Regions from separate parts of the uncultured Rossellomorea sp. genome, predicted to be linked through region 2. Evidence: riboswitches for the same ligand, from Rfam matches in the RefSeq annotation. Region 2 holds a riboswitch; each other region holds the start of a gene.

Region 1 (5,124 bases), on a different contig from region 2:
TTATTTTATGTTTTGAAACGTAAATGTAATAATTTTTTTCCTTAACATCGTATAAAGTGATGTTATAATAATTTTCGGGAGAGCAATTCGAGGTTTTTCGCCATTTCGTGTCTAATTATGGTAAAAACATTGTTGAGTTCATACCGTGTACATATGTCGATAACAGCCAAGAGGGGAACTACATAATACAAATTAGGTGATTTTATAATGATAGAAATGAAAGACGTATATAAGCAGTACAACAATGGTGTCATGGCTGCTAATGGTTTTAACGTCCACATTAAGCAAGGCGAGTTTGTGTATGTTGTGGGTCCAAGTGGCGCCGGAAAATCTACTTTTATTAAGATGATGTATCGTGAAGAAAGACCTTCTAAAGGAGATATCATCGTAAACGGTATCAATCTGGCAAAATTAAAAAATAGTAGAGTTCCATACTTAAGAAGAAACGTTGGGGTCGTGTTCCAGGATTTTAAGTTGCTACCATCGCTTACTATCTATGAAAACATTGCCTTCGCACTTGAAGTAATAGAAGAACACCCTAAGCAAATCAAAAAGAGAGTTATGGAAGTACTTGACCTGGTAGGGTTAAAGCATAAAGCAAGAATGCTTCCTGATGAGCTGTCAGGAGGAGAGCAGCAGCGTGTATCAATTGCACGATCCATTGTGAATACGCCGAAGCTTGTGATTGCAGATGAGCCTACAGGAAACCTCGATCCTGAAACATCTTGGGATATCATGAACATCTTTGAAGAAATAAGCAACCGTGGTACAACAGTGATCATGGCTACACATAACCGGGAGATCGTAAATACTATCAAGCATCGGGTAATTGCCATTGAGAATGGCCGAATTGTTCGTGACGAACAGCGAGGTGATTACGGTTATGAAAGCTAGAACGTATGGTCGACACCTTAGAGAGAGTTTCAAAAGCATCGGACGTAACGGCTGGATGACGTTTGCATCAGTGAGTGCCGTTACCGTAACCTTACTGCTTGTCGGTGTGTTTATGGTACTAATGCTAAACATGAACAAGGTTGCAACCGATATTGAAAAAGACGTTGAAGTTCGCGTCCTACTCGAGGTTGGTACTGAAAAAGCTCAAATTGATGAAATAGATAAGAAGATTAACCAAATAAGTGGAGTCGAATCCGTCGAGTATTCCTCTAAAGAAGAGGAACTTCAGAACCTTGTGAAAGATCTGGGAGACGATTTCAGATTATTTGAACAAGATAACCCATTATATGATGTGTTTATTGTAAAAGCAGAGAATCCTCGAGACACTGGGAAGATTGCTGCTGAAATCAGCAAGTATGAGAATGTAAATGAAGCCCTGTATGGTGAAGCGAAGATCGAGAAATTATTTAACGTACTGGAAATGAGCCGAAACGTTGGCCTGGTGTTAATCATCGGTCTGTTGTTTACCGCCATGTTCCTCATCTCAAATACAATAAAAATTACGATTGTCGCAAGAAGAAGGGAAATCGAGATAATGAAACTCGTGGGTGCAACCAACTGGTTTGTACGCTGGCCATTTATACTAGAAGGATTATGGCTTGGAATTTTAGGTTCTATTATCCCGATCGCTCTTGTAACAACAGGTTACTACTATGCCTATGACTTTATTAAACCAAAACTACAAAACCATTTTATTCAGATATTGGATTTTACCCCCTTTATCTATCAAGTAAACGGATTGATTCTATTAATGGGTTGCTTGATCGGGGCATGGGGAAGCTTTATGTCTGTTCGTAAGTTCTTAAAAGTGTAAAATTTGATAGGTTGATAGAAGCTGAAAGGAGCATGCCGCTTGAACAAGAAGTATTTCATATCATTATCAATTGCAGCAGCATTAACAATCGGAAGTCTACCAACATTGGGGACAACTGCTAACGCTCATTCCTCCGTGGAGGATCTAAAGAAACAGCAAGATGACATTTCTTCTAAAAAAGAAGAAATTAACGGAAAGATTGATGAGAAAAAGTCAGAAATTAACCAAAACATCAATAAACAACAAGAGATCCAGACACAAATTGCTGAAATCAGTACAAAATTAAAAGATACTGAAAATAAGATAGCTGAAAAAACAAAAGAGATTGATGAAACAACTGCAGAAATCAATAAACTTAAAGAAGAAATTGAGGTTCTAAAGAAAAAGATTGAAGAACGAAACGAACTATTAAAAGAACGTGCACGTGCGATCCAGGAAAAAGGCGGCTCTGCAAATTATCTTGATGTACTACTTGGCGCGGACAGCTTCGGTGACTTCATCAACCGTGTAACAGCAGTAAATACAATCGTAAGTGCCGATAAAAAGATCATGGACGAACAAAAACGTGATCAGGCTGAATTAGAAAAGAAACAAGAAGAAGTAGAAGCAAAGCTTGCAGAATTAGAATCTACTAAAGCAAGTCTTGAATCTCTTAAACAAGATCTTGATAGTCAAAAAGCTCAAAAAGCTGAGTTATTCAAGCAGCTTGAAGCACAACAGGCTTCTCTTGAAGTAGAGAAAAAAGATCTTCAAAAAGAATCGGATGAGCTTTCTAAAATGGAACACCAGCTTGAAGGTGAAATCCAGGCTGAACAAGCACGCTTAGCAGAACTTGCACGTCAGCGTGAGATCGAGCGCAAGCGTCAAGCGGAAGCAGAAGCGGCTAAACGTGCAGCAGCTCAACAACAAGCAACAACAAGCAGCAGCGGTGGTTCTTCTTCAGCTCCTGCTGAAACAGCTCCAAGTGCACCAGTAAGTGCCGGTGCCTGGACATCTCCAGCTTCCGGAACGATTACAACAAACTTTGGCTGGGACGTGTTGAACGGTAAAAAGCGTTTTCACTATGGTACAGATATCGCAGCGCGCGGCAGTGTTCCAATCTCTGCAGCTGCTGATGGATATGTCATCAAGAGTCACTATAGCTCAAGCTATGGAAATGTAGTATACATCACTCACTCAATCAACGGTCAAACGTTCACAACTGTTTATGCCCACATGGCTTCTTCATCTGTAAGCACTGGACAAGCAGTTAACAAGGGTGACAGAATCGGTTACATGGGTAACACAGGATACTCTTTCGGGCAGCATTTACACTTTGAACTTCATGCAGGTTCATGGAATGCATCGAAATCAAATGCTGTAAACCCACGTCAATATATTAACTTTTAATCTTAAAACCCTGCTTCAATAGAAGCGGGGTTTTTTTACGACGGGTTTTCTAGTTATATGAAAGTCTAGAGAATATTCACTAATTCCATTAAGAATCTTCTCATACATTACGTTTTTTAGTATAATGACAACTGTAGTTCCTACAATTTGATAAGGGCAAACTAATTGAAAGATTAGGACGCAAAGCCTCGGGTCTACCATTCTCAGATGAGAATAACGATGGCCGGGTTACCGAAAACAATGGATTACAATGAATACTATTCCGAACGTTTATTAGTATCATTTAGCCTGCCTTTTTGGTGGGCTTTTTTATCTATACGACGTGTTTGGTAGGATTTGAATCTGTAGTAAGGATGATGATGTTGGAATTGACTGAATTAAAAAGGCAATTAAGAAGTTTTTGTAGAAGGAATAGGACTGCTTTGAGGTCTACTGATGTAGGTGAATATACAGCTGAAGAAATCACAGAGATAATTATCGAACGTATAGGTGCTGAAGAGGTTAAGAAAATCCTAATGGACATTGAAGTCATCAATCGCCGTAGCGGAGATACAGTTAAATACTTTATACTTATTTTAGAAGGTTTAAAAGCAGCATAGGACATATAAAACCGAATGCCGGGTTGAATGGTATTCGGTTTTAACTATTTTTAATAGATTTCATTTTAGATCGGTTCTGGAAAGTTCACTCCAAAAGATAGCAGGTAAATATCATTGCAAAAAGATAGAGAGTATGTTTTAATGACATTATTCCGTTATAAAACGTAATGATTACGATTAAAGAAGGAGTGAATCATTTTGGCCAAGAAATCAAAGGTAGTAAAAGAGAAGAAGCGTCAGGAGCTTGTTCAGAAGTATGCAGATTTGCGCAGGGATTTAAAGGAGAAGGGTGATTATGAAGCGTTAAGGAAGCTGCCGAGGGATTCCTCGCCGACGCGATTAAACAGTCGCTGTGAAGTTACAGGGAGACCAAGAGGCTATCTCCGTAAATTTAAGATGTCCCGTATCGCTTTCAGAGAGTTTGCTCATAAAGGGCAAATACCCGGCGTCAAAAAATCAAGTTGGTAATACATTAATCTTCAAGGTGGGGAATTAAGAATGAAAAAAGACATTCATCCAGAGTATCAACAAGTGGTATTTATGGACACGAACAGCGGTTTTTCCTTTTTAACTGGATCTACGAAAACATCCAATGAAACGATTGAGTGGGAAGACGGGAACACGTATCCTTTATTAAAAGTAGAAGTAAGTTCGGACACGCATCCATTTTATACAGGAAGACAGAAGTTCTCTGATCGCGGAGGCCGTGCAGAACGCTTCTTGAAAAAATACAACATGAACTAGTGCATGTCGTACCACTACAAAGAATAGGTTAAGGTATAAACTTATGCCGAGGTGAATACGATGAACGAACATTTAATGGAAATTGTCGCACGGGATATTGTTAAAGGCCTGCCAAATAAGAAAAGGGACATCTATCAATATGTGGTCGGTCTTGAAGATGAATTGGCGAGCCGATCCGAGACGTCTGAGGAATTTATGGCCTTACTTGTGAAACACTCTCCTCATCAACAGGCAGCCACTCATTTTAAAATGAGCTTTGGAGAGCTGATGAGGCGGATGAGGGAAATCGAACAAGAGATTAATGCGAAATTAGATCAAAAGCTGCAAAATGTAACGTGGATTGATTATACAGACACCATTCGATCGATGAAAGGAACAGAAGCAATAAATTCAAGATACTTCTTCTTTTCCATGAATCATGCATATACTAAATAATAAGTAGAAGTTTAGAGTTTAAATCGTAATCATTTCGTTATAAAAGCAATACTTAGTAGGAAATAGCAGGGAACCGGTGTTTTTCTTTCTATACTGTCCACTGATCAATCACTGCAAAAAACATAGAGGAAACCCCTATACTACAAAAGCAGAAATAAAGGATTCTCCTTCATGGGGAATCCTTTTATA
Region 2 (5,124 bases):
TCTGGAAAAGAGAGATCCGAGAGAGCATCTTCCACTTCAGTCTTTGCTTCGTCCATATCTTTCGAAAACTTGTATTCTATCTGAACGGCTGAAGCATTTTGATAAGACGTGGAGCTGACAACATTAACTCCATTTAAATTCTTCAAACGTTTTTCAATTGGTTCTGATACCTTTTCTGCTACATCTTCAGGCGTAGCTCCAGGGTACACCGTCGTAACACTTACAATCGGTGTATTAATATTTGGCAAGGTTTCGAGTTTCATATTAAATCCTGAATATAAGCCAGCAATAATGACGATGATGGTCATTAACCATACGGCAAACTTATTCTTGAGTACGAAATTAATAATACTATTCACTCTTTATTCGTCCCTTCTCTCATTTTCTGACCGACTAGTCATAACACAATCTAATATAACTGACCGTACAGTCATAAGTCAATATACTTATAAAATTAAAGGTTTATTTATTGTGACCAATCGGTCATAATAGAGTCAAGGAGTTTATCAAGGAGAGGAAAGCATGAAGGAAAAAGAGAAATTAATTATTGAAACATCGATTAAGCTGTTTGCCACGAAAGGGTTTAACGCCACCTCGGTGCAAGAAATCGTGAACGAGTGTGAAATATCTAAAGGTGCATTCTATTTGTATTTCAAGTCAAAGGAAGCCCTTCTATTGGCTATCATGAAATACTATTTTAAAATGATCACAGCTAAAGTGAATGAGATTGAAAACGAGGATCTGCCTCCTTATGAAAAATTCCAAAAGCAATTAGAATGCCAGCTTATTGAAATCTGTAAACATAAAGAGTTTATCATTATGCAGATCAGAGAGAACGCCATGCCGTTTAACGATGAAATCCATGATCTCCTCAGTGAAATGAAAATGGACACCCATCGTTATTATAAAAAAAGATTATATGGGATTTACGGAAAAAAAATCGAACCCTACTTCTGGGATATCACTATGATGATTCAAGGTTTTTTCCATTCTTATTTAGAATTGGTGATGCTTGATAAAATCGAATTGGATTTTGCCTATTTGTCCCGATTCATATTGAAACGTACGGATGATTTAGTGGAAGGCTTACTAAAAAGCGGGGATCAGCCTGTTCTTTCCTTTGAAAAAGTGGAGGATCTGGTGAAGGATTTCACTTTATCTAACAGGATCAATGAGTCTACACTTGTTCATATGATCGAGGATGCACGTGAAGTAGCAGAGGATGAAAATACCAAAATTTCTCTGGAAGTCATTCAAGAGGAAATTCAAAAAGAGGAAACCCGGCAGGTCGTCATTAAAGGAATGATTGTGAATCTTGAAGAGGACCCATCGCTGAAGCATCTCGTGAATGCCTTGAGACATTTTTATGGATTCTGACTCGAAAGACCCGCTTAGCTCAAATGCGGGTCTTTTTTATTTTATAGGAGAAAGTAGTAAGAGAGCCTTCTCTTAAGCTAGAACTTTTTCTCTCAGCTTCCCGATCCCTTCCTTACAGACCCCATATTCAAGCCAGGAGCAGCCTTTACATAGATGATCAAGATCCTCAGGTTTCACTTTATTAGCCGTTCGGATAATCAGATCTGATTTCATATAGGTTTCCCCGTGTTTCAGCTCTAAATGCCGGAGGACACGGCTATCTAATGATAGAACATGATCATTGGAGTTTTCACTTTTTTCACATACTGTTTTCCCTTTATGTGGACATGCTTGACAGGCGTCATCAAAGGCATGAACGACCTGAATGGGAAGATCCCTTTCATCATTTCGTATTTCTCCCACTATTTCCGTCATAACGTTTACAAAATCAGGACTATACCCCATGCCTTTAAATCCGTGGGTGCAAAGAAGATGATGTCCCCTAAGTACTCTCTTCATTTTATCCTCCTCTTTTTACAGCTGCTGAATTTGATCCGATTCATGGAAGGTTACTTTTTCACTGACATGGCCATTGGCGGCACGGTACATTCCATAAGCCACTTGACCACCTGAGATGCTTCTGTACTTTTTTAACTTACCTACCATTACCGGGCGGATGGCTCTGGAAAAGATTTCTCCCGCTTTTTCCCCAAGGCGGAATTCATCTCTTTCCCCTAAAAGAAGGGATGGCCTGAAAATGTGCAGGGCAGGATAATTCAGGGCTATTAAGTCTTCCTCGAGCTCCCCTTTCACCTTACTATAAAAGAACGGTGAACCGGAGCTCGCCCCAATAGCTGATATGACCATATATTGTTTGGCCCCATGGTCCTTACCGAGGTTTCCTAGCTGAACGGGGTATTCGTAATCTACCTTTCTAAATGCTTCCTTCGTCTGCGCCTTCTTGATGGTCGTTCCAAGACAACAAAATACATCGTCGATTTCCTCGTGGGGCAGGAGCTTCATCTGATCGAATGGGATGATTCGTTCATCCAACTTCTCATGCTTCACCCCGCTGCTTCTTCTCACGAACGAAATCACTTTTTTATACTCGGGACTCTTGATGAGTATTTCAATCAGGTGTGAACCAACCAATCCAGTGGATCCTGCAACCAAGGCTACTTTCGGCATCTTTCATTCCTCATTTCTTCTTTGTCTCTATTCAGATAGATCCTTCCAGCTTCTGTAATGGTGAACTGCGATTCCATTATAGGAAGAATATGTACCATACTGGGCATCAACAAGAGCAAGTTCAGCAAGCATGATTTGCTCTCCATCTTCATGAAATGTCAGGAAATCCCCTTCAGCAGATGGAGCTGTTTCCACTCCTACCTTCACCTTTTTCCCTGCAGCCTGGGCAAATTCCATCTCATTCCTGACAAGTTCAATGATTCCATTCTCCCCATTCGCCAGATCCCGGTATGCCATAACACCAACTTCATCCGTCCTCCCAATCACCCACTGAGCAAGGTTACCTTTTCCTAATTCATTGTTAAATGTTTTCCCATCAAACCAAAATGGAATATCCATCCCTAATGGAAGCTGAAGCGAATCAGATCGAATCACTGCTTCATTCACCATCTTCTGGTAATTTAACACCGTCTTGCCGTAGGCGGTTGACCATCCGGATAAAAGGTAAGTCTCCACATCCAAATGAACACCGGTAAATCTTTGATCCTCACTCGTTTCAAGCTGGTACTCCCCCAGCCAATCAAAAAAAGCAGTGAGGGCGGATTGTCCTTTTACGGTTGCCCATTTTGGAGCCCCGTCCAAGGCGTACACGTGTATATTTTCTAAAGTCGCCATTTGAATAAATTGTTGATAGTGTTCCTTCTCTACGTTCGGGTTCACTTGCAGATACACTTCATCTACTCCATGAACTTTAAAAAAACCGATGATTTCTTCTTTATGTCCGACGATGTCAACCGTATTCCAAAGCCACGTGCTTTTCCCTCTCACGTCCATACCAGCTGCCTTTTCATTTGATTGGTAAGAATTGATACTCAACAGGATCAGACAAATACTCATCTTCCATATTCTATTCATCTTTCATTCTCCTCTTCTTGAGCCTTGACTCTTGTGAGGAGCCTGGCAGCTTGGCGGCCATTCGAAAGACGGGCAGGCCGATAGCTTTTTCAGTCCTTGCTTTTCAACAAGTTTGCCTTTTTCAGTTTGTTTTATTCTTCCTCTTTAGTATAGTCCTTTTTCCTTTATTGAAAAGATGTAATTTTCAATCAATAATCATATCAAAAAAGCGCCAGTCACTTTCGGATTGGCGCTTTTTTATGTACTGCTCATGACACTATTTGCTTATAATTCTTCATCCTCGAAAAATTGCTGTAATTTCTCATCTTGTTCAGGATCTGCATTTTCAGACGCATACGGATTATCCTTGACTCCTGCTGTATCCATATTTGTTTTGATGGCGAGAAATGGTCCTTTCGGTTCCTCTGCGATGACACGGTCGTTTAACTGTTTGAAATCGGGCATGTCTTTATTTCCTTTTTTCACTTTATCTTCTTCCTTCAATCGTTTCACCACCATTCTTATAAGCGATTAGAATAATATCCTCTTCCGTTTGCTGGCGAAGTTCACTTTCCATGTTTCTCACTTTATTCAAGGTATCTTCAGACAGGTCCGCTACGGGAAATTCTTTCGTATTCATTCTTATCATCTCCTACCCATTTTCATTGGATTGTCCGATTTCCTTTTCTGCCATGAACCCGTTTCCTTCCTCTACTGCATGATGTTCCTCCACAGACTCTCCCGGAACATAGACTTGACTGGGATTTCGAACCTCATTATTCAAAGTGAATTCCGGGTTTAACGGCGTGTCCATTCGTAACTCTTCAGGTTTCTTATGATCTCTCATCTATTCCACCTCCAGTATTTAGTATGGCTACTGAATACATAATCATGCAAAACACGAAAAATCGACTGGCATCGGGCAGCAAAAAAAAGCGTTAAGCAATAACGGTGCTTAACGCCATGAAACTGATTCAAACCCACGTATAATCCCTTCCCCAGCTATCCCGGGCAAGATCTTTGATTTCATCGACAATTTCATTTTCCACAGCAAAGGCATCTCCCTGTTCATAAGGGTTGTAGTGGAAAGCGTATAGGCGGGAAACAAACTCGTGAAACGGAAGTGAGCATTCTCCTTCCAGTTCCCCGTTTTCCATGACGGAAGGTTCGATGCCCTGCCCCCAGTTCTGTGATCCATCATTATTCGGATTATAAAAATAGATCCGGTATTCGCCCTTGGGATCCTGGGTGATTCTCAAAATCGAAACGGCATGGAAGCCAAGGAGCTTTCCATGAACATTTGTGATGAAGATCCCGACTGGATTCGGATAGATCAATCCGTAGTCATCATTGTATTCCGGGTGGTGAGTGGCATAGAATAGGCGAACGAATCCCGGATAGTCAGAGATGAGGCCTGTTAGTGAATCAATGACTGTGCTAAACCCTTTTTGAACCCAATCTCCATAAAATTCCGGATTCACCCAGCGGTGTCCATCTTCCCCTCTAAGCGATACACGTCTCATCATCTCACTATAAATACGGTCAAGATGAGGAACGAGAACAAGTGACACAGGATCAAGCTCTTGATGAAGCTCAGGCGCCAGCCCTCCACTTAATTCTTTCGAATGGACCGGCGTTCCTTCAAACATTATATCGATATCTCCGTCCCTCGCTGCCCGTGGAATC
Region 3 (5,124 bases), on a different contig from region 2:
GGGGATGAAAATATGAATTCAAAAAAACTAATCATTTTATTTACTGTAGTTTTCATTTATTCAGGATTAGTGAATATACAAAAGGCTACAGCGAACCAAATAGATCTGATAGTTATCCCTGATGAAGTATTTCTTTTTAAAATAGATAATATGAAACCTGGGGATTGGACGGAAAAAACGTTAACGATTAAAAATGGAGGAACTGAAGACATAAGCTATACTTTTCAAGTAAACAGTAAGCAACCTGATAAGAAGCTTTTTAATGAATTAGATTTAATGGTTTATACGGATAGTTCATCAAATTTACTATTTGATGATAAACTAAAAAATTTCAACGGATTTTCACCGAAATTATTGAAAAAAGGTGAAAGGAAAGATTTAATGTTTTCAATTATGATTCCCTATGAACTGGGGAACGAGTATCAAAATACTTCAGCACTATTTGAGATCATTATATCGGCAGAATCCAATTTAGCCCCACAGCCTTCAGAAGATACTGATTCTACCACACCAATTATTGATAGGTCAGAATCAGATAAAAGCACATTTCCTTCAAAACCACTACCATCACAGGGATTGAATTTACCAAATACTGCGACCGATATGTATAAATTACTATTTTTAGGGATTTCCTTTATTACTGCAGGGTTACTTTTAATATTTCTAAATAGATTTATACGAAAAAAGAAAGAGACATATTAATAAGAGGTGATGTTATGTACAAAAAAACCTGCAACCGCTGCACCAGACCATCCTACAGTAGTACTGAATCGGGCGAATGGATCTGCCCCACATGCGGATTTGACTTATCTAACCATGCGTTCTATAATCCTAGTAATTACCAAAGTATTAATGAAAAAGTCCTCCCTTTAAGAAAAAAGCTGGAAAGCTATAAAAATAGCATGTATTCGTAGTTTTACGACAAATACTAACAAGATATTCTAATAAAAAGATGCTTAATATTTTGATATTGTCAGAATATGGGTTAAAGTGTAGGAAAAAAGTGTAAATTAAATTGACGGAATTGACAAAAAACAACAAATGAAAGGAACTTTTATTAGTATAATCGAAGTAGTTCGAAGGGAAGAGTCAGATAAAGGCAAACTTATTGAAAGATGAGGACGCAAAGTCACAGATCTAAGGTTATAGAGTAGGCATATCTTCACAAACATGTTGAATATATGAATGTAGAAGGTGTGGTTATTTGAGAACTATGATGGCTGGATTGCCTGGAATACATACATGTATTTTGGGAGGGTATTTATATTGACAAATCGTGAACTTGATCTTGAATGGATGGAACTTATCAAACAAGCACTGGACGCCGGAATTTCTAAAAAAGAAATCAGAGAATTTCTTCATAATCAATCCCAGGAAATGAAAGCCGAGTACAAAGTGATTTAATATAAATAAAGTCTTGCGAGCCGATCGCAAGACTTTATTTATTACCTAATTTCCATTTGTTAAATTCAATGAACTCACGGAACTGCTCTTTTGTAATACCGGAATCCATAGCTTCTTCCGCAATTTTGAGCCACTCATGGTCGATATTCTGATTTTCTGATTGATCATGTAATAGAGCATCCATCGGAATTCCTAAAGCAGCTGACACTTTTTCAAGAAATTGGATAGATGGATTTTGTTGAAGGTTGCGTTCTATTGAGCTTAAATATGACTTAGCGACACCGGCTTTTTCAGCAAGCTCTGTCATGGACATTCTTTTTTCTTGTCGGTATTTCTTTACTCTTTCTCCGATCACAAGGGACACCTACCTAAGAACTTCATAACTGAAGTCACAAAATTAATTTCATTATATCATATAAATTCACATGGATATTACATAATTTCGTATAATTAAACACTAGGTTTAGCAGTGGCCGGAATACGCGGTTTCGATACCATTTTCTCACGGAATTCGCGAATAAGTTCTTCTCCTGAGTATCCTTTTTGAACTAAGTCGTCTAACAGTAATTCAGCATATTCGTTGCGCTGTTTCTTCAATTTCCCCTCAAACATAATGCTAATATGGTCATCCATCTCTTTAATACAACGGATGGATGTCATGAAAGCAGCCGGGTCATTGGCTTTATGAGAAATGACGACTTGGATTTCCAAATCTTCCTTCCTTTGTTGAGCCTCTTGAAAGAATTCAATATATTCATTCGACAAATATGTTTCGACGAGCCACGTACTCTGTCCATCTTCTTTATTTATAATCAGACCGTCCACAATTTCAAAGTCACGCAGTTCATCGTTTTCCACTACTTGAAGTGAAATAACTTTAAAGGTTTTCATGAACGAACATCTCCCATTTAAAGGTTTTATAAAATTATATCATAGTAGGAATTGTTTCCCTAATAAATTCCTCAATGAAAAAAAGAACGAAAGATGCAATTTTGTGATTTTGACCCCGCTTTTGAGTAAAAAACAGAAAATCTCCCTAGGGGAATTTCGGAAATTCAAACCATTTTCGCCTCGAATTTCGGAAATTCACGATTTTACAAGATTAGAGGGATGGTTGTAAGATGAAAACACCTTAAGAGAAAGGAGGAAAGAATCCTATTGATCAACCAAGTGACCATCGTTGGAAGGCTGACCAAAGATCCTGAAGCAAGAAAGACATTGGAAGGAAAATCGATACTTAACGCTACAATAGCTGTGAATCGTAACTACAAGAATCAAAAAGGTCAAATTGATACAGACTTTGTGCTTTGTACCGTTTGGAACCGGGCTGCAGACAATATGGAGAAATACTGCCGAAAGGGATCTGTCGTTGGAGTGACCGGTCGCATACAGACCCGTCATTATGAGAATGATCAGGGAAAGCGTACGTATGTAACGGAAGTCGTCGCTGAAAATGTCAGATTTATGGACAGTAAGCGAGAGCCTGTAAATGCTTCAGAGCCAAGCAAGAAAGAGCCAATCGAATTACCGTTCTAATATTTTTTTTAAGGGAGATGGAGTTGTGGCCACACCGCAAGATCTTGAACAAAGAATCGATAGAATGGAAAAGTTAACAGAAGACCTTATCAAAAAAGTAGCAAGAGCGAACGTCGAAAATTTCTATCTATCTCAACGGGTGACTGCCCTTGAACAAGGATACGAGTACCCGAATCCAGTTTTGAAAACCTCATCATAAGTAAAACACCCTCATCGAGAATTCTTTCCATACGAATAATCCAACCAACCTAATAAGCAGCTGTCTCAAATGCCAATGGTCATCGCAACATACCTCAAACCTACCTCATTAGAAATATACATGTGTAGCAGTGAGTAAGAAAGTAGTCGTTCCCCTTAATGTCTTCATATTGAGTCGGTTTCCTATTGGGAGCCGGCGTTTTTTTCTTTAGTAAAGAGCGATTGTATTAGACCTTCGCTTGTGGTGGACGATAATGATTCTAGTTGTTCACATTTTGGCACGTGTTTTGTGGAAAGTGGCACAGCAAAGTCCAAAAGCGGCACAAGTTTGCTCGGAAGCGGCACAACAAAACGAATCTGTATACAAAAAACGCATTTTTTACAATTATATTTGTAAAAAAGACCAAAAAAACATCACACCAAACCCTAATTTGTCAAAACCCTTTTAAAATAACTCCATTAGCTACTATTAAAACGCCAGCTCACTCAATTTCACATGCCACACCTACCAAAAAACCCCTTTCCCACAAAAGGAAAGAGGTCACCTACAACTATTCCAACACCAACAATGACTCCAGATCCTGATTAGACAATTCCGTAACCCACTGATCACTGCGGATAATTTCATCATTCAATGCCTGTTTTTTCATTAGCATGGCATCGATTTTTTCTTCAAGTGTCCCTGAAGAGACAAGTTTATGAACATGAACGAATCGTTGCTGTCCGATTCGATAGGCACGGTCGGTTGCCTGGTTTTCTACCGCCGGATTCCACCAGCGGTCGTAGTGGACGACGTGGTTGGCTGCGGTCAGGTTCAATCCGGTTCCGCCGGCTTTCAATGAAAGCAGGAATACTGGGAATTCACCATTTTGGAATTTCTCCACGAGTTCATCCCGTTTTCCTTTTGCCATGCTGCCGTTCAGGAATGGGACATCAACGTTGAATTCTTCTTTCACCACTTCCTGGATCATTTCGCCCATTGAAATATATTGCGTGAAGATCAGGCATGCTTCACCGGATTCCAGTGCAGTTTCCACGATATCCTTCAGCTTCTGCATTTTTTCAGAGCGGGAGAGAATCGATTTAGGATCCGGTTCCTTTAAGTAGAGCGCAGGGTGGTTACATAACTGCTTCAGCTGGTTAAGCATTTGCAGGATTAATCCTTTGCGCTCAAATCCACTCAATGTTTCAATTTTAGCAAGAGTGTCTTTTACCAGCTGCTCATAGAGTGCTGCCTGCTCAGCGGTCAGGTGACAATATTCTTTCTGTTCCAGTTTTTCAGGCAGGTTTAATTCCACCTCAGGATCTTTCTTCGTACGACGCAATAAGAACGGCTTGATTTTTGCCTGAAGCTCTTTGACTTTTTCTTCGGATTCATCCTTTTCAATGGGAGCAATATAGTTTTTCTGATACTGCGTGAAACCACCGAGGTACCCGTGGTTAAGGAAATCAAAGATGGACCACAGCTCCGATAATCGGTTTTCCATGGGGGTCCCGGTGAGCGCGATATGATGCTTACCGCTGAGTTTACGGATCGCCCTGGATTGTTTCGTATTGGCATTCTTGATATTTTGTGCTTCGTCGAGAGAAATCGATGTCCAGACGACTTCCGATAGTTCTTCAAAGTCGATGTGGGACAAGCCGTAAGAAGTAAGAACCACATCTACTCCTTTAATCTCCGCTGCAAATTGTTCGCCTTTCGCCCGGTTCGGTCCATAATGAAGGTGGACCTTCAAATCAGGAGCAAATTTCTCCAACTCCCGCTGCCAGTTTCCGAGAACGGAGGTAGGGGCAACGATCAGGGAAGGGGTATCCGGATTCTCGGTTTCTTTTACATGCTGCAAATACGTGATCAGCTGTACGGTTTTTCCGAGTCCCATGTCATCAGCAAGACAAGCGCCAAAGCCGAATTTTCGTAAAAAGAGCATCCAGCTCATTCCAAGCTGCTGGTAAGGACGGAGCTCGCCGATAAACGCGTCAGGTGTT

The links. A riboswitch is a leader RNA that binds a small molecule or an ion and turns the genes downstream of it on or off. The one in region 2 is predicted to bind cyclic di-GMP.
Region 1: another riboswitch for cyclic di-GMP. It lies ahead of Q1B03_RS15340 (hypothetical protein); the one in region 2 lies ahead of Q1B03_RS12170 (amidase).
Region 3: another riboswitch for cyclic di-GMP. It lies ahead of Q1B03_RS17080 (anti-repressor SinI family protein); the one in region 2 lies ahead of Q1B03_RS12170 (amidase).

The regions. Positions count from the first base shown of each region.
Region 1 covers NZ_CANKZT010000004.1:165,347-170,470, forward strand. The annotation lists gene ftsE (cell division ATP-binding protein FtsE) at 208-894, shown strand; gene ftsX (permease-like cell division protein FtsX) at 884-1,768, shown strand; gene Q1B03_RS15335 (murein hydrolase activator EnvC) at 1,808-3,157, shown strand; cyclic di-GMP riboswitch class I at 3,303-3,393, shown strand; gene Q1B03_RS15340 (hypothetical protein) at 3,520-3,756, shown strand; gene rpsN (30S ribosomal protein S14) at 3,955-4,224, shown strand; gene Q1B03_RS15350 (type B 50S ribosomal protein L31) at 4,255-4,500, shown strand; gene Q1B03_RS15355 (hypothetical protein) at 4,561-4,935, shown strand.
Region 2 covers NZ_CANKZT010000003.1:187,419-192,542, reverse strand. The annotation lists gene Q1B03_RS12190 (efflux RND transporter permease subunit) at 1-359, opposite strand, end outside; gene Q1B03_RS12185 (TetR/AcrR family transcriptional regulator) at 523-1,377, shown strand; gene Q1B03_RS12180 (DUF1284 domain-containing protein) at 1,450-1,875, opposite strand; gene Q1B03_RS12175 (NAD-dependent epimerase/dehydratase family protein) at 1,891-2,544, opposite strand; gene Q1B03_RS12170 (amidase) at 2,572-3,459, opposite strand; cyclic di-GMP riboswitch class I at 3,501-3,586, opposite strand; gene Q1B03_RS12165 (hypothetical protein) at 3,724-3,942, opposite strand; gene Q1B03_RS12160 (hypothetical protein) at 3,926-4,078, opposite strand; gene Q1B03_RS12155 (hypothetical protein) at 4,091-4,285, opposite strand; gene Q1B03_RS12150 (hypothetical protein) at 4,413-5,124, opposite strand, start outside.
Region 3 covers NZ_CANKZT010000005.1:26,118-31,241, forward strand. The annotation lists gene Q1B03_RS17075 (TasA family protein) at 13-702, shown strand; cyclic di-GMP riboswitch class I at 1,089-1,233, shown strand; gene Q1B03_RS17080 (anti-repressor SinI family protein) at 1,267-1,404, shown strand; gene Q1B03_RS17085 (helix-turn-helix domain-containing protein) at 1,439-1,759, opposite strand; gene Q1B03_RS17090 (YwpF-like family protein) at 1,855-2,295, opposite strand; gene ssb (single-stranded DNA-binding protein) at 2,563-2,940, shown strand; gene Q1B03_RS17100 (hypothetical protein) at 2,966-3,139, shown strand; gene Q1B03_RS17105 (hypothetical protein) at 3,393-3,587, shown strand; gene Q1B03_RS17110 (DEAD/DEAH box helicase) at 3,690-5,124, opposite strand, start outside.